One region of the Clostridium sp. 'White wine YQ' genome, then DNA from elsewhere that is predicted to be linked to it. Evidence: a T-box and tRNA genes for the amino acid it is inferred to sense, from the RefSeq annotation. Region 1 holds a T-box; the other holds one or more tRNA genes.
What was found. A T-box is a leader RNA that pairs with one kind of tRNA and senses whether it is charged. The one in region 1 lies ahead of PTZ02_RS07070 (valine--tRNA ligase), so its partner is inferred to be a tRNA-Val.
Positions count from the first base shown of each region.

Region 2: it has a tRNA-Val gene. The T-box ahead of PTZ02_RS07070 (valine--tRNA ligase) is inferred to sense a tRNA for this amino acid. The anticodon was not compared.

Region 1 is NZ_JAQYUU010000001.1:1,394,832-1,404,960, reverse strand. It holds gene PTZ02_RS07075 (2-hydroxyacyl-CoA dehydratase) at 1-3,896, shown strand, start outside; T-box leader at 4,026-4,266, shown strand; gene PTZ02_RS07070 (valine--tRNA ligase) at 4,317-6,959, shown strand; gene PTZ02_RS07065 (HAD family hydrolase) at 7,171-7,968, shown strand; gene PTZ02_RS07060 (bifunctional folylpolyglutamate synthase/dihydrofolate synthase) at 7,983-9,287, shown strand; gene PTZ02_RS07055 (LTA synthase family protein) at 9,409-10,129, shown strand, end outside.
Region 2 is NZ_JAQYUU010000011.1:36,434-46,562, reverse strand. It holds gene PTZ02_RS18670 (peptidoglycan DD-metalloendopeptidase family protein) at 1-814, opposite strand, end outside; gene PTZ02_RS18665 (DnaD domain protein) at 1,131-2,126, shown strand; gene PTZ02_RS18660 (ATP-binding protein) at 2,119-3,108, shown strand; tRNA gene PTZ02_RS18655 (tRNA-Asp) at 3,200-3,276, opposite strand; tRNA gene PTZ02_RS18650 (tRNA-Val) at 3,291-3,366, opposite strand; tRNA gene PTZ02_RS18645 (tRNA-Glu) at 3,389-3,463, opposite strand; tRNA gene PTZ02_RS18640 (tRNA-Thr) at 3,473-3,547, opposite strand; tRNA gene PTZ02_RS18635 (tRNA-Asp) at 3,576-3,652, opposite strand; tRNA gene PTZ02_RS18630 (tRNA-Val) at 3,665-3,740, opposite strand; tRNA gene PTZ02_RS18625 (tRNA-Glu) at 3,762-3,836, opposite strand; tRNA gene PTZ02_RS18620 (tRNA-Asp) at 3,868-3,944, opposite strand; tRNA gene PTZ02_RS18615 (tRNA-Val) at 3,956-4,031, opposite strand; tRNA gene PTZ02_RS18610 (tRNA-Glu) at 4,054-4,128, opposite strand; gene PTZ02_RS18605 (hypothetical protein) at 4,344-4,493, opposite strand; gene PTZ02_RS18600 (CoA-binding protein) at 4,511-4,870, opposite strand; gene PTZ02_RS18595 (NAD(P)/FAD-dependent oxidoreductase) at 5,038-6,297, shown strand; gene PTZ02_RS18590 (acyl-[acyl-carrier-protein] thioesterase) at 6,316-7,065, opposite strand; gene PTZ02_RS18585 (DUF1858 domain-containing protein) at 7,198-7,380, opposite strand; gene PTZ02_RS18580 (AI-2E family transporter) at 7,553-8,602, shown strand; gene PTZ02_RS18575 (adenylosuccinate synthase) at 8,640-9,920, opposite strand.

The DNA of each region.
Region 1 (10,129 bases):
GGGGGACAGGTGCATTCATTGATCAAATGGCATCTTTATTAAAAACTGATGCCTCTGGGCTTAATGATCTTGCTAAGGATTATGAAGTTATATACCCAATTGCAGCAAGATGTGGAGTTTTTGCTAAAACAGATGTACAACCCTTAATAAATGAAGGGGCAAAGAAAGAAGATATTGCAGCTTCTGTTTTACAAGCAGTAGTTAATCAAACAATAAGTGGACTTGCATGCGGAAAACCTATAAGAGGAAAAGTAGCCTTTTTAGGAGGTCCATTATTCTTCTTATCAGAGTTAAGAAAAAGATTTATAGAAACATTAAATTTAAAAGATGATGATGTGATTTTCCCAGAAAATTCTCAACTTTTTGTTGCATTAGGTGCGGCAATATCATCAAAGGAACATGAAACTGTTATATTTAAAGATATTGTAGACAAGCTAAAAGATTTAACTAATATTGAAGAACATGAAATAGATAGTTTAAGAGCCCTATTTAAAGATGAAGAAGAACTTCAAGAATTTAAAAATAGACATGATAAAAATAAAGCAAAAAGAGCTGAATTTGAAAATTATACTGGAAATTGCTATTTGGGAATTGATGCTGGATCAACAACAACTAAGGTGGCTTTGATAGGCGAAGAAGGACAAATATTATACTCATATTATGGATCAAATGAAGGAAGCCCATTAGTAAGAGTTGTTGGTATATTAAAGGATATCTATGAAAAATTACCTAAGACTGCTAAGATTGTAAATTCAACAGTAACTGGTTATGGAGAAGGTTTAATAAAGTCAGCACTACATATTGATATTGGAGAAATAGAAACAATAGCTCACTACAAGGCTGCAGAACATTTCCTTCCAGGTGTAGACTTCATTTTAGACATTGGTGGACAAGACATGAAATGTCTTAGAATTAAGAATGGTGTAATTGATAGTATACTATTAAATGAAGCTTGTTCATCAGGGTGCGGTTCATTTATCGAAACCTTTGCTAAATCACTTAATATGGAAGTTAAAGATTTTGCTAAAGAAGCATTATATGCGTCTAATCCAGTAGACTTAGGATCAAGATGTACTGTATTTATGAACTCAAGGGTAAAGCAAGCTCAAAAGGAAGGAGCAACAGTAGGAGATATTTCTGCTGGACTTTCTTACTCAGTTATTAAAAATGCTTTATTTAAAGTAATTAAAATTAGAAGAAAAGAAGAAATGGGTAAGAAAATCATTGTTCAAGGGGGTACCTTCTATAATGATGCAGTTCTTAGAAGTTTTGAGTTGGTTTCAGAAAGAGAAGTTATAAGACCAGATATTGCAGGACTAATGGGCGCCTTTGGTGCAGCATTAATATCTAGAGAAAGATATATTCAAGATTCTGAGAGTAATATTCTTAAGGCTCATGAATTAGAAAGCTTTAGTTTTGATACAACCCTAGAGAGATGTGGTCTATGCGGTAATAACTGTTTATTGACAAAAAATAAATTCTCTAATGGAGAGACATTTATATCAGGAAATAGATGCGAAAGACCTATAATAGGTAAAGTATCAAATGATGATGTACCTAATCTCTATGATTATAAATATAAAAGAACATTTAATTATATTCCATTAAAGAAAGAAGAGGCCAAAAGAGGAACAATAGGAATTCCTAGAGTATTAAATATATATGAGAATTACCCATTCTGGTTCACTTTTTTAAATGACTTAGGTTTTAGAGTGGAATTATCACCAAGAAGCACTAAACAGATTTATGAAATGGGAATAGAAACTATACCTTCAGAATCTGCATGCTATCCAGCTAAAATTGTTCATGGACATATAATGGCATTAGTTAATAGAGGTATTGAAAATATTTTCTATCCTTCTATTGCGTATGAGAAAAAAGAAGATGAAAGAGCAAATAATCATTACAATTGTCCAATAGTAACCTCCTATCCAGAAGTAATAAAAAACAATATGGATGTAATACAAGAGAAAAATATTAATTACATTAATCCATTTTTCTCATTAAATGATAAGGAAAGACTGCTTCCAAGACTAGTTGAAGAATTTAAGGGCTTTAATGTAACTGTTGAAGAATGTAAGAAAGCTTTAGATTTAGCTTGGAATGAAAGAGAAAAATATAAGCAGGATATAAGAGATAAGGGAGAAGAAGTAATAGCTTACCTAAAAGAAACTGGAAAGAAGGGTATCGTTTTAGGAGGAAGACCATATCATGTGGATCCTGAAATAAACCACGGTATACCTAATATAATTACTTCTTATGGAATGGCTGTCTTAACAGAAGATTCTGTTGCTCACTTAGGAAACTTAGAAAGACCACTTAGAGTTGTTGACCAATGGACATACCATTCAAGATTATATAGTGCAGCAGCACATGTATGTGAAAATGATAATTTAGAATTAGTTCAATTAAATTCCTTTGGTTGCGGACTTGATGCAGTTACTACAGATCAAGTACAAGAAATTTTAAATGCTAGTGGGAAAATATATACAGTATTAAAAATAGATGAAGGAAATAACTTAGGTGCTGTTAGAATAAGAGTTAGAAGCTTAAAAGCAGCTATAGAAGAAAGAGTTAGAAATAATTATGTTCCAGTGAAGGAAGAGTTTAAATATAAATCTCCTACATTCACAAAGGAAATGAGAAAAACTCATACAATATTAGCACCTCAAATGTCTCCTATTCATTTTGATTTAGTGGAGGCTGCATTTAATTCGTCAGGCTATAAAGTTGTAGTGCCAGAAGAAGATAAGATGGCTATAGAAGAGGGCTTAAAATATGTAAATAATGATGCTTGTTATCCTTCTATAATTACAATAGGACAAATAATTCATGCATTAAAATCAGGAAAGTATGATTTGAATAATACATCTGTAATCATCTCACAAACTGGTGGTGGTTGTAGAGCAACTAACTATATAGCATTCCTTAAAAAAGCATTAGTTGAAGCAGGGTTTGAAAATATTCCAGTACTATCACTTAATGCAGTTGGTATGGAAAAACATCCTGGCTTTAAGCTTACACTTAAGCTACTAAATAAAGCTTTAATGTCACTTGTATACGGAGATTTATTCATGAGAGTTTTATATAGAGTAAGGCCTTATGAAAAAGTTAAAGGAAGTGCAAATGAACTATATGAAAAGTGGAGAGCAATTGCTATTGAAAGTGTTAAGAAAGGTTCATTATCAAGCTTTAAGAAAACAGTTAGAGGAATAATTAAGGAATTTGATGAATTAGAACTTCTAGATATTAAAAAGCCAAGGATTGGAGTAGTAGGTGAAATACTAGTTAAATTCCATCCATTAGCTAACAATGATGTTGTAAGTATAATAGAAAATGAAGGTGGAGAAGCTGTAGTTCCAGATCTTTTAGATTTCTTCTTCTATTCAGCTTATGATTCAGATTTTAAATATAGGTATCTTTCATTTAGCAAAAAGAGTAAGAATAATGGACACCTAGCTATTTGGGCTATGGAGTTATATAGAAAAGAAATGAAAAAAGCATTAGAAGAAAGTGAAAGATTCCATCCGCCAGTAAGTATTCAAGAATTAGGAAATATGGCATCACAAATATTGTCCTTAGGACATCAAACTGGTGAAGGTTGGTTCTTAACTGCAGAAATGATGGAGCTTATAGAAAGTGGTGTTAATAATATTATTTGTATGCAGCCATTTGCTTGTCTACCTAACCATGTTACTGGAAAAGGAATGATTAAAGCACTTAAGCATAAATATCCACTATCTAATATAGTTGCTATCGATTATGATCCAGGTGCTTCTGAAGTAAACCAATTAAATAGAATTAAGCTTATGTTTGCAACAGCATTCAAGAATTTAGATGCAAATCAAAAACCTAAAAAAGTTTTATGGCTTAATGAAGAAGTTAGAAATATTTAAATAATGAAAAACCAGAAGCCTTGCGGCTTCTGGTTTTTATATTAAGTCTCATTATATTATGAAATTATTACTATTTATCCTTGACAGATTAAGATTCAATAATATATTATAATTAATATACAAATTTATATCTATGCTATGATAAAGAGGAGTAGAGATATTAATGATATTAAGAGAGGAAAACTCAAGGCTGAAAGGTTTTCTATATCTGTTATCTTGAAGGTAGCTTTTGAGCATCTTTACTGAAAGTAAGTATACCTAATGTTTATTTATATTAAGTAAAGACGGTAGTTCTATACCGATAAAGTATTAAGAGTCTATAACAATTGTTGTAGAAAAAAAGGTGGTACCGCGAATCTTCGTCCTTTTATAGGATTAAGATTCTTTTTTTATTTCACCTAGAATTTTAAGGAGGAAAACATGAGCGAAAATAATATTTCAACAACCTATGATCCAAAGGAATTTGAGGAAAGAATTTATAAAGTATGGGAGGAAAAAAAGTATTTTACTCCTGAAGTAGATAGATCAAAAAAACCATATACAATAGTTATGCCGCCTCCAAATATAACTGGAAAATTACATTTAGGGCATGCGCTTGATAATACGCTTCAAGATATACTAATAAGATTTAAGAGAATGCAAGGATATTGTACTCTTTGGCTTCCAGGAGAAGACCACGCTAGTATAGCAACTGAAGTTAAAGTTGAAAATGAATTATTAAAGCAAGGAATTGTAAAAAAAGAATTAGGAAGAGATGCATTTTTAGAAAAAGTATGGGAATGGTCAGATGAATATAGAGAAAGAATAAGAACTCAGCTAAAGAAAATGGGAGTTTCTGCAGATTTTACAAGAGAAGCTTTTACTATGGATGAGAATTTAAACAAAGCTGTTAGACATGTTTTTGTTAAATTATATAATGAAGGTCTTATTTATCAAGGAAACAGAATTACAAATTGGTGTCCAAAATGTGAAACTGCTTTATCTGATGCAGAAATAGAGTATAAAGAACAAGAAGGTAACTTCTGGCACATAAAGTATCCAGTTAAGGATTCAAATGAGTTTATAGAAATTGCAACTACAAGACCAGAAACATTACTAGGGGATACTGCAGTAGCTGTTAATCCTAATGATGAAAGATTTTCACATTTAGTAGGAAAAACTCTTATATTACCATTAGTAGGAAGAGAAATTCCTATAATTGCAGATGAATATGTTGATATTGAGTTCGGAACTGGTGCCGTTAAAATTACGCCAGCACATGATCCTAACGATTATGAAGTAGGAAAGAGACATGGACTTAAAGAAATTAGAATAATGGATGATAAGGGAGTAATTAATTCTTTAGGTGGTAAATATGCAGGCTTAGATAGATATGAAGCTAGAAAAGCTATGGTTTCTGACCTTGAAGAAGAAGGATTACTTGTAAAAATAAAACCTCATACTCATAATGTAGGAACACATGATAGATGTAGTACAGTAATCGAACCAATTATATCAAAACAATGGTATGTAAAAATGGAATCTCTTGCAGCACCTGCACTAGATGTAGTTAGAGAAAAGAAAACAAAATTCATACCTGAGAGATTTGAAAAAGTTTATTATAACTGGATGGAAAACATTCAAGACTGGTGTATTTCTAGACAATTATGGTGGGGACATAGAATACCAGTATTCTACTGTGATGAATGTGGAGAACTAATGGTAAGTGAAGAAAAACCAGGTTCATGCACAAAATGTGGCTCTAATAAGATAACTCAAGATAGTGATGTTTTAGATACATGGTTTTCATCTGCCTTATGGCCGTTTTCAACATTAGGATGGCCAGATAAAACAGATGATTTAGACTTCTTCTATCCTAATTCAGTACTTGTTACAGGTTATGATATTATATTCTTCTGGGTAGCAAGAATGATTTTCTCTGGTATTCACAATATGGGAGAAACACCATTTGAAAATGTTCTTATTCATGGTATCATAAGAGACTCTGAAGGAAGAAAAATGAGTAAATCTCTTGGTAATGGAGTAGATCCATTAGAGGTAATAGATACTTATGGTGCTGATGCACTTAGATTTATGCTTGTTACAGGAAATGCACCAGGAAATGATATAAGATATTATCCAGAAAGAGTTGAGTCTGCAAGAAACTTTGCTAATAAAATATGGAATGCATCAAGATTCTTAATGATGAATTTAGATAAAGATTTAATGAATAAGTATAAAGATGAAAAAGACTATTCATTAGCTGATAGATGGATATTATCTAGATGTAACACTTTAATTAAGGAAGTTACAGATAATTTAGAGAAGTTTGAATTAGGTATTGCATTGCAAAAAGTTTATGATTTCATGTGGAATGAGTTATGTGACTGGTATATAGAATTAGTTAAACCTGTATTCTATGGAGAAGATGAAAAAGCTAAAGGAATAGCATACAATGTAATATATGATGTACTTCAAACAGGATTAAAGCTTCTTCACCCAGTTATGCCATTTATAACAGAAGAAATATATACTCATTTATGTGATGAAAGTGAGTCAATTACTATTTCAAGTTGGCCAGAATACAACGAAGGCTTAGTTGATGCTAAAGCAGAAAAAGAAATGGGATATATAATTGATGCTATTAAATCACTTAGAAATGTAAGAGTTGAAATGAATGTTCCACCATCAAGAAAAGCAAAGGTAGTTGCATATATAAATAAAGAAGCAGAAGAAGCATTTAAAAATGGAATAAGCTACTTTGAAAAGTTGGCTTCAGCTTCTGAGATGGAATTTATAGAAAATAAAAATAATGCTCCAGAAAATGCTGTTTCAGTTGTAGTTGAAGTTGGTGAATTATTTATGCCTCTATTAGATTTAGTTGATAGAGAAAAGGAATTAGATAGATTAAACAAAGAAAAGACTAAACTTGAAGGGGAAATTAAGAGAGTAGAAGGAAAACTATCAAATGAGAGATTTACAGCAAAAGCTCCTCAGGATGTAGTTGAAGCTGAAAAAGCTAAAGGAGAAAAATATAAAGAAATGCTTGAAGCTGTACTTCTAAGAATTAAAGCGTTAGGTTAATAGCAGATAAAGAATTATAGTAAAAGGTACCCTAAGATAATTTCAAAGTCTTAGGGTTTTCTTTTTATATGAAAACCTTATATGGGATTTACTAGATTAGTTAATAATAATTATCATTTGTAAAGTGAAGATTATTTGTGTTAAAATCAAATTGTAACATTGACGTAATACTAAAATTAATATATATAAAGAAACATTAGGAGGAAAAGATATGATTAAGTTAATTGCAAGTGATATGGATGGAACATTATTAAATTCAAAAGGTCAATTGCCTAAGGATTTCTTTAAGATAGCAAAAAAAGTTCTAAATAAAGGAGTCGTTTTTGTTGCTGCAAGCGGAAGACCGTATCATACATTAAGAAATAATTTTCATGAAATAAAAGATGATATCCTTTTTTTAGCTGAAAATGGTGCATATGTAATGTATAAGGGCAAGGAACTATATTCCTCAACTATGTCAAAAGAAAGAGTCCATAAAATTATTGAAGAAGCTAGGAAAGTTCCTGAAACCAATATAGTTTTATGTGGTAAAAAAAGAGCTTATATTGAAAATAGTGATGATGAAGTATTTATGGAAGAATTTAATAAATATTATCATGAATATGAAAAAGTTGATGATTTACTTTTAGTTGAGGATGATATTATTAAAGTATCAATTCATGATAAATTAGGTTCTGCTGAGAATTCTAATAATATAATTACTCCTGTTTGGGGAGAGGAATTTCAAATCACAGTTTCAGGACAAGTTTGGTTAGATATAGGAAAGAAAGGTATAAATAAAGGGAAATCACTAAGAACTATCCAAAGATTGTTAGGAGTTCAAAAAGAAGAAACCATGGTTTTTGGAGATTATTATAATGATGTTGAAATGCTAGGGGAAGCCTATTATAGTTATGCAATGAAGAATGCTCCGGAGGATGTAAAATCATATAGTAGATTTATTGCAAAGACAAATGATGAAGAAGGAGTAATTCAAGTTATAAGGGAAAAGGTATTGAAGGAAGCTTAGAAGTTGGAGGAAATATGGAATATAAAAAAAGTATTGAATATATTCATAGCTTAAATAAGTTCGGTATGAATTTTGGATTAAGTAGAACGGAACGGTTACTTGAACTATTAGGTAATCCACATAAAAAAGTAAAATTTATTCACTTAGCAGGTACTAATGGCAAGGGTTCAACCACGGCTATGATAAGTAATATATTAAAAGAAGCAGGATATAAAGTTGGTATGTTTACATCTCCATATTTAGAAGAGTTTGAGGAACGTATACAAATAAATGGAGTGAATATTCCAAAAGACCATCTGACTAAGTGTGTCAATGAAATAAGGGAAATAGTTGATGTAGTTGCTGAAGAAGGATTAGGTCAACCTACAGAATTTGAAGTGATTACATGCATAATGTTTAAATATTTTTATGATATGAAAATAGACTTTGGAGTAATAGAAGTTGGACTTGGTGGAAAGTTGGACTCTACTAACGTATTAACACCTATTTTAACTGTTATAACTTCAATTAGTTTTGATCATATGAATATTTTAGGTAATACCTTAAAGGAAATAGCTAGTGAGAAAGCTGGTATTATTAAAGAAAATGTTCCAGTTGTATTATACCCACAAGAAAGAGATGCTTTAGAAGTCATTAAAGCTAAGGCTAAGGAATTAGAATCAAAAATATATAATGTTAATCCTATTTCTTCAAAATTTTTAGGAGTGCTACAAAAGGATTCTAAAGTATTTCAAAGAATGCAATACACTATAGAAAATAAAAGCTTGGAAATAAACTTACCTTTATTAGGTAAACACCAGATAGTTAATTGCTTAACTGCTATAACTGCAATAAAGGTTTTAGAAGAACTTGGTGAAATATCAATAAGCTATAATGTTATTTCTAAAGGGTTAGAAGAAGTTGAGTGGAAAGGTAGAATGGAACTATTAAGTGACAAACCTTATATACTAATTGATGGGGCACATAATATAGACGGAATAAGAAAACTTAAAGAAAACCTAAGAACTTACTTTAATTATAAAAATTTAGTATTGATTTTAGGGATACTGGCTGATAAGCAAGTAGATGAAATGATTAGGGAAATATGCCCTTTAGCAAAAGAAGTTGTTGCAGTTACTCCACATTCAGATAGAGCCGAATTATCTGAGGTTTTAAGGGATAAAATCTTAGAACAAGAAATAGAAGCTATTTCTATGGATAATTATGAAGAGGCATATAGATATGCGGTAAGTAAGATTGCCGAAGATGATATGCTTTTAATTTGCGGTTCACTATATATGATTGGAGATATGAGAAAGTTAATTAGAAATAATATTTGATTATGTTATCTATAAATGAAGCTCGGAAAATACCGGGCTTTATAAATTTAAGAAAATATTTAAAATTACAAAAAGAAATTGATGATATAATTAATATACTTATTAATAACTGGAGGTAATTATGCTAGCTTATAATACTAACAAGGAAAAAAGATTCTTGGGAACATTTAGGGATACAATAAAAGACATAGTTCATAATAAGTATTTTATAATTACATTTATACTTATTTTCTTAAAGTCAATTTTATTTATGGCATTAATTTCAGATGATAAAGCAAATGGAATTAATCCTATGAGAGTATTTTATTCATTTCCACCTTTTTTAGTTTATTTTAGTTTTATCTTGATATTTTTATCATTTGGATTTTTATTTTCTAAAAAAGGACAAGCTATTAGTTTTTTAGTACTTAATGTTGTGTTTACAATATTCATAATAGGTGATTTGTGGTACTTTAGAAGTAATTCTTCATTTATATCATTATATATGCTTAAGATGACCAGCAACTTAGATAATTTAGGTTCATCGATTATTTCAATGGTTAGATTAGTAGATTTAGCATTTATTATAGATATTGTTGTTTTATTAATAATGATAATAAGAGATAAACAAATTAAAGTAAAAAGAAATTTATTAGCATTTCTATTAGCATTAATATTACCAATTCTTTATCTAACATATGCGCATATAAAAATAGATACATATAATAAAGGCTTTGAAAATCAAATGATATTTAGAAAGAGTTGGAGTCCGAATCAGACTATATCAAATTTAACTCCAATTGGATATCATATTTTTGATTCATATAATTATTATAAGGAATCTAAGCCATATGAACTTTCAA
Region 2 (10,129 bases), on a different contig from region 1:
CAGAAATTCTCTGCTCACTAATAACTACCCCATTTTCATAGGTTAAATCCCTTAAAACTTCTTTTGTCCCTGCTTTACCTTGAACTGTGTTGCTTTCCCCCCAATATAAATCTTTTGTTGAAACAATTTTAGTTGATGGTGGTATTTCTTCATTTACAATATTTTTTACAACTATATCTATTTTTATTAATGGATTACTTGATTTTTTATTTTCATTGTATATATTACTTGCAATAATTTCTATTGGCTCAATTTTTGATATATTTATTGTTTCATCTTCTAATTTTATATTTCCTGAAACATCAACTTTCTTTACTTCATCTCTACATATCCCATTCTCTTTTATATATGCACTAGCAAGTTCCTCAAATACTTGTTTTTTTTCCTTATCAGATGAAACATATCCTAAAGTCCTATCCCCTAAAATTAACTTTTTAGCTTTTACGCTTCCCTGCAAACTTTTGAGTATATTTTCCTTAACCTCAATATTATTAGAAAATTCAACATCTTTATTCCAACTACTTTTAAAAACCACACTAGTCTTATCTATATCCGCTTCTTCATATTTATTCTTTAAATAACTTAACACTTCTTTATATTCTTTTTTTATTTCTTTTTTATTATTTGTATAAGTAATAAATCTATCATTTATATAAACTTCATAATATCTTCTTTCATCATATATTCTATTTGAATATGTAACAAGCAGCAAAAATAGTGCTGCTAGAACTATTATCTTTTTATCTTTAGTTACTTTATTACAAAATATCTCTATATTAATTTTTCTTGATAACTTTCTCAGGCTACACTTCATTGTTAATCCTCTTTAAAACTTTATTTTTTAAACACAAATATTACTGTTCCCAAAATTTAAAATACTATACCACCAATTATTCTATTGTTAACTTTATATAATGCAAGAGTCATATTACATCTCATGGTCCAACTCTTAGACGTTTCAACTAAGAGTTGGACAGTGACATGTAAATTCCTTAATGCATTATATATATAATAAATTGAAAATTGTATTAAGCATCTCTGTTTGTTATAATATCCTTACACTTAGAAATAATTATATTTTATATACTAATTGTGTAAGTATATAAATTTTAGTGAAAGGTAGATAGCCTATGAGTACATTTATGTTAAAAAACTCACCTGTTTCTTTCACTCCTGTAAATAATATATTTATTGAAAAATATATGCCTAAAGCACGCGGCGAGTTTGTTAAGGTATATATTTTAATGCTTAAATATATTTTGTCTGGAGAATTAGGTGTTAGTTCCTCAATTATTGCTACAAAGCTTAACCTTTTAGAATCTGATGTGATGAATGCCTTATATTATTGGCAGGAAGAAGGTCTACTAAAGCTTATACCAATAGATAAAATGAATAACTTCAATTTAGAATTTACTAGTTTTGCAGAAGAAAATGAAGAAGCTTCTAATAGTATAAGTCTTCTAGATGCACTAAATACTGATTCTACTAAGGATATGTTAAAAGATATCGAAAGACTTATTGCAAGACCCCTATCCCCTAAAGAAATGACTTCTTATTTAAGTTGGCAAAAAGATTTTGGTTTTACTTCTGAGTTAATATTGTTATTAATTGAATATTGCGTTTCAAAAGGGAAAAGAGATGCCCGCTACATAGAAAAAGTTGCCTTAGCATGGAATGATAATAATATAAAGACTATAGAGGATGCTCAAAACTATATTAAAAAATCTGAAGATAAGTGGGTAAAAATAAAAAATATACTTTCTTATCTAGGAATTAAGAACTCTGAAATTATGAAACCTCAAGAGGAACTTTTAGATAAATGGATTTCTAAATACAATTTCTCACTAGACATAATATATAAAGCATGTAACATATGCTTTGAGAGATTAAATCGTGCAGATTTTAAATATATTGATGGAATATTATCTAAATGGCATGCAGACAACTTAAAGACCCTTGATTCTATTGCAGAAAAAGAAGCTGCTTATAGAGCTAAAAATACAAAAAACACATATCAACCTAAAGAAAAAGAAAAATCTAAGCTTAGATTCGATAACTTCGAGGGAAGAAATTATGATTATGATTCTTTAGAAAAAAAATTATTAGGATGGGATAATGATGATTAAAGGTTATAAAGCTGAAGTTTTAAGTCTTTATGAACAAATTAGAGAAAATGAAGCAAAAGCGTTAAAAACTAGAAAACAAGAAATAGAAAGACTTTATCCTGAAATAATTGAATTAGATCAGGAAATAGGAAAACAATCTTTGTACTTATCAAGAAGTATATTGAAAGCCGGTAATAATTCAGAAGCTTTAGTTTTAGAAATTAAAAATAAAATTATGGATCTAAGGGCAAGAAAATACGAATTATTAGTTTCTAAAGGGTATCCACAAGACTACTTAAATATTCATTATCACTGTAATATTTGTAAGGATACTGGTTACGTAGGAGTAGATCCTTGTTCATGTTATAATGCAAAGTTAGTTCAAGTGTATTATAAAAATTCTCAATTATCTGAAGCTGTAAAAAAGAATAATTTTGATAATTGGGATATCTCATTATATTCATCTCATAAATCAGATACTGAGAAATACTCTCCTAGAAAGAATATAGAAACTATTTATCAATATGTTTTAAAAGAGTACATTCCAAATTTTAAAAATCATAATGAAAATTTATTATTCTTTGGTGGCCCTGGTACGGGAAAAACTTTTTTATCTGATTCTATAGCTAAAGATTTGTTAGACAGTGGTTATTTAGTTCTCTATAGAACTTCTGACGAGCTTATTAAGAACTTCAGAGAAATAAAATTTGATAATAATCGTGACTTAGAAGAACTTCTGATTAACTGTGATTTGCTTATTATAGATGATTTAGGGGCAGAACAGATAACTGAGTTTACCATAACTGAATTATTTAATCTTTTAAATGCTAAATTATTAAAAAATAAGAAGATGCTTATTTCAACTAATCTTTCTCTTATTGATTTAGCAAAGAGTTATACTGAAAGAATTAGTTCAAGATTAATTGGAAACTTTAGACTATGCAAGTTTTATGGAGACGATATACGTGTTAAGCTTAACTTATTAAAACCAAATAGAGGTTAGAGTCTTATTAATTTAAGGCTCTATTTTTTTATATAAACTTTAAAATATTATAAAAAGCAAAAAAGTCTTAGTAATACTAAGACTTTTTCTTTGGCGACTCAGAAGGGGCTCGAACCCTCGACCTCCGGCGTGACAGGCCGGCACTCTAACCAACTGAGCTACTGAGCCATATTAAGTTTAATTGGTGGGCACAACAGGGATCGAACCTGTGACCCCCTGCTTGTAAGGCAGGTGCTCTCCCAGCTGAGCTATGCGCCCATATAATAAATCTGAGATAAAATGGTGACTCCTAGGGGAATCGAACCCCTGTTACCACCGTGAAAGGGTGGTGTCTTAACCGCTTGACCAAGGAGCCATATTAAATTGGAGCTGGCAATAGGAATCGAACCTACAACCTGCTGATTACAAGTCAGCTGCTCTACCGTTGAGCCATGCCAGCAAATAATTTTTTGTTTTATTAAATTAAATGGCGACTCAGAAGGGGCTCGAACCCTCGACCTCCGGCGTGACAGGCCGGCACTCTAACCAACTGAGCTACTGAGCCGTATTAAATTTATGGTGGGCACAACAGGGATCGAACCTGTGACCCCCTGCTTGTAAGGCAGGTGCTCTCCCAGCTGAGCTATGCGCCCATAAATAAACATGGGATAAAATGGTGACTCCTAGGGGAATCGAACCCCTGTTACCACCGTGAAAGGGTGGTGTCTTAACCGCTTGACCAAGGAGCCATATTAAGTTTACTTTTGGTTGAGTTTTAATTGGCGACTCAGAAGGGGCTCGAACCCTCGACCTCCGGCGTGACAGGCCGGCACTCTAACCAACTGAGCTACTGAGCCGTATGAATTTATGGTGGGCACAACAGGGATCGAACCTGTGACCCCCTGCTTGTAAGGCAGGTGCTCTCCCAGCTGAGCTATGCGCCCATAAATAATTCATGGGATAAAATGGTGACTCCTAGGGGAATCGAACCCCTGTTACCACCGTGAAAGGGTGGTGTCTTAACCGCTTGACCAAGGAGCCATGAATAACAACAACCTTATTCGGTGATTACTCTCGGAGCAACCCGACAAAGAATATAATACCGAAATTTAATAATAGTGTCAACACTTTTTTTATTTTTTTTAATAATCCACCTAATTTTACTCTTATTTATAGATTATTTAAGTTATATTTTACAAGAAAAGACCATCCTTTACAAGATAGTCTTTCAAATAAATATAACTATTTGTATTAAATTACCTATCTTTATGGTTTTTTGAATTTGCATAATGGCCTATCTTTTCGCCATTTTCAACTCCAATATCTGCTCCACCCTTAGGAAACATTTTTCTAAGTTCTGCATTAGATTTTTCTCTGTCTCTAATTCTATTTTTATTGTCATCCATATGTAAGTCTCCTTCCTCTATCCAAGAGCAATTAATGCACATCCTTCAATAGCTACTATATCATTTTCTTTGCAGTAATCTAATATTTCTCTACTTTCTGCTCCTGGTTGAATTAAAATATATTTTATGTTTAAAGTTTTTGCTTCTTCAATAAATTTTATTCCACTAATAGGATTTATACATAAGTCTATAACATCAATTTTATATGGAACTTCTTTTAATGTTTTATAGGTTCCGTCTCCTTTAGGATGTACTCCTTCTACATTAAAATCTCTTGACTTTAATTTTTTTAGTATCTTGGCGGCGTATTTACTTTCATTTGTAACATCCCCCACTACAACCCAATTTTTAAAACTCAATAATTCAGTAGCATTCATTTTCTCTACCTCCTTTTGTTACATATAGTTAAAATCTACTATATAAATTAATTATATACCTTTTTTCTTTTCTTTGCATATTCACTTTTCTCCCCTAGTTATATTATTTCAATAATGATACAATTTATTTATTCTAATTAATCAAAATGTTAAAAGGAGAGTTTGATATGATACATCATGAATTATTAATAGTTGGTGGTGGTGCTTCTGGTTTACTTGCAGCTATTTATGCAAAAGACTTAGGAATTGACGTTGCAATTTTAGAAGCTGGAGATAGAGTTGGTAGAAAAATTTTAACAACTGGAAATGGACGTTGCAATATCTCTAACTCAACAATAACTTCTCCTTTCAAAGGATTTCACAGTTCAAATGAGAAATTTCCTATAACTACATTAGAAAATTTTTCAGTAAATGATACTATAGATTTTTTTTCATTTTTAGGTCTTCCTATTGTGGAACTTGAAAACGGAAAATTATATCCCAAATCATTACAAGCCTCTTCAGTTGTTGATGTTTTGAGGTTAGCCTTAGAAGATCGTAGTATTCCTGTTTATAATTCTTGTAAGGTAAAATCTATCCACAAGAATAAAAAATTTATTTTATCCACAAGCAATGAAGAATTCGACTCCTTCTCCTGTGGAAAATTAATTTTAGCCTGTGGAGGAAAATCTGCTGAAAAAACTGGTTCTGATGGCTCTGGATATTCCTTATCTAGAGATCTTGGTCATAAAGTTATTACTCCTTTACCTGGAATAGTGCAGCTTAAATTAGATTATCCTTATTTAAAAGCCCTATCGGGAATTAAATTTGACGGCTTAGCTTCTATTTCAATAGATGGAAAAGTTCATAGAAAGGAATTAGGAGAGCTATTATTTACTGACTATGGAATATCCGGTCCACCCATTCTGCAGCTGTCTGCACTAGCTTCTAGAGCTATTTATGAAGGCAAATCTGTTGATATCTTAATTGATATGAATCCGGAAGCTTCTCATACAGATGTGGATAATTTCCTACAAGGCCATTTAAGTATTTTTTCACACAGGAAAATTTCTGATGCTCTTATAGGAATTGTTAACAAAAAACTAATTCCTACTTTACTTAAAGAAGCTTCTGTTGATAACTTTCATAAGCCGGCTTGGGAATTATCATGGCAGGAAAAATCCAAACTTATTTCTCTAATGAAGGAATGGAAATTTAAATGTATTGGAACAAATGGATTCAATAATGCACAGGTAACTATAGGTGGTGTAGATACTCGTGATGTTAATGAGGAATCCTTGGAATCTAAATTGGTTTCTGGATTATATTTTATAGGTGAGATCTTAGATGTTCATGGAGACTGTGGAGGATATAATCTTCAATGGGCTTGGAGTTCCTCTCATAAAGCAATAAACTCTATTCTTAAAGCAAATAACCCTGAGGCATAATGCCTCAGGGTTATTTCACTATATCTTCTTCCATAGACTTGTTAAGGATGTTATATCATTTCCTTCATCATCTTTAATTAAGTGTACAATTTTAATCTTATTTCCTTCTTGCTCTTCAGTTGCACACATAGTTCTTACCATATGTCCATAAGTAATTTCCTTTATAAATACTATGTTAATGTCTTCTAATGTGTAGTTAGTAATTATTTCTTGAGGAACAACTTCTAATGCCCATTCCACATATCTCGTGTTATTAACGTGTTTATTTGAATCTATATCACTATATCTAACATAAAATTCTTTTGAATATTGAGCCTCCTCAAGCTTATCAGGTTCATTCATAGGAATAGTCTCTTCTATATCACCACTACAGCCATAAGCTTCATATAGGTCTTTTGGAATTCTAGATGGCCTTCTCCTACTAATGTCTATTAAAAAAAATAAACTCATACCCTCAGCTATTAAGTTATCTTTTTCATCATATAAAAAATACTCTCTATAGGCATAGAACTTTTTAAACCCTGTTGGAATAGTTTTTATCTTAATATTTTCACCAAAACCAGGATACCGATATATTTTAAGATTGTATTTATAAAACACCCAAGTTAAGTTCTTCTCTAGTAACTTATCTACCCCTACTTCTAATCTTTCGGATTGCTGCATTCCTATATCACACAAAAAATCAAAAATAGAAGTTATTTTACATTTTAGTCCTACATCTAAATTATAATAATTTATTGGATATATATATTCAAAACTCTTCCCCATCTCTTACCTCCACAATAAATACTTATACAATATATTCTATCACTTAATATATAAAACTCAAAAATTTAAAGGGTTGTAAAAAGTCATTATTCATACTTTCTACAACCCTTTCCTACTCTTTTAAGTAAAAATTTATTTATTTAATGCAGTCATTAATTCTGTCAAATTTAATCCGTGTACGATAGCAGCTTCTTCTAATGTTTCTGATTGAGCTGATGGGCATCCAACACATCCCATACCAAAGCTCATTAATATTTCTGCCTTTTCAGGATTAGTTCTAACTACTTCTCCGATTGTCATTTCCTTTGTTATCATCCTTACCACCCTCGCTAAAATAGATTCGTTGCTGTTCCCAACAAAGAAATTATATTATTATGTTAAAACAAAGTCAAGTATTTTAGTCGGATTTAATTTTGTTAAATTTTCGAAACATAATTTTCTCTCTTTGAGTAAAAATAACCATAATAAAAATATTAAGGAGATCATTATGGAAAAGAAGAGTTTACTATATAACTTATTAATATTAAATCTATTTTTAATCTTTATATTATTATTGTCAAGATCCACTATTTTAATAACTTTTATTAAAAAAGCTTCTAAGGTAATTATATTACCTATAGTTATTGCTTTATTCCTATATTATCTTATAAATCCCTTAAAAAGATTATTCGTTAAAAAAGGACTCTCATTAAAATTATCAGTTTTTTTATCACTAATAATTTCATCCTTAATTTTATATGTTTTTTTCTTTATAATTATTTCAAATCTTGTTGAGCAAAAAGATTATTTTATTTATAGAGTTTCTTTATTAATTACTCAATATAAAGACGGAAACTTCAATTATATTAAAGATCTACTTTCAAACTACATTGATTTTAATGCTATTAAAGATTATTTTATGAGCCAAGGACAAAATTATATATCAAGAATAATTTCTATTCTGAGAGCTTTATTTGATTTCGGATGGAATCTTTTTTCTAATGTAATTTTAGTTTTATTAATCGTTTATCATCTATTAAATGGTGATACAAAATTTAAAAAGTACTTATTATCCTTACCTTTTGTAAGAAAGCATAAAAGAGCTAATTATATTATTGAAGAAGGTGATACTGTTCTTTCTAAGTACATAACTGGGCAGGCAACAGTGGCTTTTTTTCTTGCCCTTTCAGTTTTTATAGGTTATTTAGCTATAGGTTTTCCTGGGAAATTATTTTTATCGTTACTAACCTTTATACTCGCCTTCATACCTTTTTTGGGGTTTTTTATATCCATGATTATTCCATATATAATTGCTTTGACTATGGGGCTTCCAATGGTTATAAAACTTACTCTGGTTTTTATGATAGCACAAACTATTAAAGGTAGGTTTATTGTTCCTTTAGTTATGTCAAAAGCAATGAAAATACACCCTCTTACTGACATATTCCTAGTAATAGCTGCAGCTACTATATTTGGGATTGCTGGTGCATTTCTTGTAGTGCCAGTATACTCTATACTTAAAATTGTTTGGAGCAGTCGTAATATTGAATTGCAATAAAAAAAGAGGGGTATACCCTCTTTTTTGTTATTAAAGCTTATTTTACTCTTATAGTTTGATCTCTCTTAGGTCCAACTGATACTATATCAATTTTTACACCTGTAATTTCTTCTATTCTTCTTAAATATACCTTTGCATTTTCCGGTAACTCATCATAGCTTCTTGCTTCTTCTATGCTTTCATCCCAGCCATCAAATTCTTCATAAACTGGTTCACATTTAGCTAAATCTTCAAGAGATGCAGGGAAATAATCTATTACCTTATCCTCAAACTTATATCCTACACACATCTTAATTTTATCTAATCCTGCAAGAGTATCTATTTTAGTAACTACAAGAGATGTTAATCCACATACTCTAACAGTAGTTTTTAATATAACTAAGTCTAACCATCCACATCTTCTAGATCTTCCAGTAGTAACGCCATATTCATGCCCTTTTTGTCTTATCCATTCACCAGTCTCATTTTCTAACTCTGTTGGGAATGGTCCCTTACCAACTCTTGTAGTATATGCTTTTGCAATTCCTAAAGCATTTTGGATCATATTAGGGCCAATTCCTACTCCACTTGCAACTCCACATGAAGTTGTATTTGATGAAGTAACATATGGATAAGTTCCGTGGTCTATATCAAGAAGCATTCCTTGAGCTCCCTCAAAAAGAACATTCTTATCTTTTTTAATTTCATCATATACTCTAACTGAAGTATCTTGAACGAATGGTCTTAATCTTTCAGCTAATTTTGAGTATAGATCATATATTTCATCAAATGATAGCTCTTCGCCACCTAAAACCTTAGTAATATATGGGTTCTTAAGGTTTAAGTTTTCAGCTAACTTTTCTTTAAATACATCTTCATGAAGAAGATCACATATTCTAATTCCACTTCTCTCATATTTATCAGTATAGCAAGGTCCAATACCCTTACCAGTTGTTCCTATATCATTCTTTCCTCTAGCTTTTTCTTTAAGTTTATCTAAAACTTTATGATAAGGCATTATTAAATGTGCTCTATCACTAATTGCTAGCTTCTCTGGAGTTACCTTAACTCCTAAACCTTCTAAATAATCTATTTCTTCAAATAATGCAACTGGGTCAACAACAACTCCATTTGCAATTACATTTAATTTATCATCATATAATATTCCTGAAGGGATTAAATGAAGCTTATATTCTTTATCTCCAACGACTACTGTATGTCCTGCGTTGTTTCCACCTTGGAATCTAACTACTACATCTGCCTCTTCTGCTAGGTAATCTGTCATCTTACCTTTTCCTTCGTCTCCCCATTGGGCTCCTAATACAACAAATGCTGACATATTATTTCCTCCTCAAATATGCTAATAAAAATTAGCTTGTTATTAAGTATTTTGAGTGTTTATTGCTTATAAATTCACTAAATTTTATTGGTGGATTTTTATAAGTAATTAAACTTTATCCCCTATACAATACTACCAAAGTAAGTTATCAAGGTCAACAAATTAGCGAATATTTATTTATAAAAATTTTTAAAAATTCGTGTATTTTT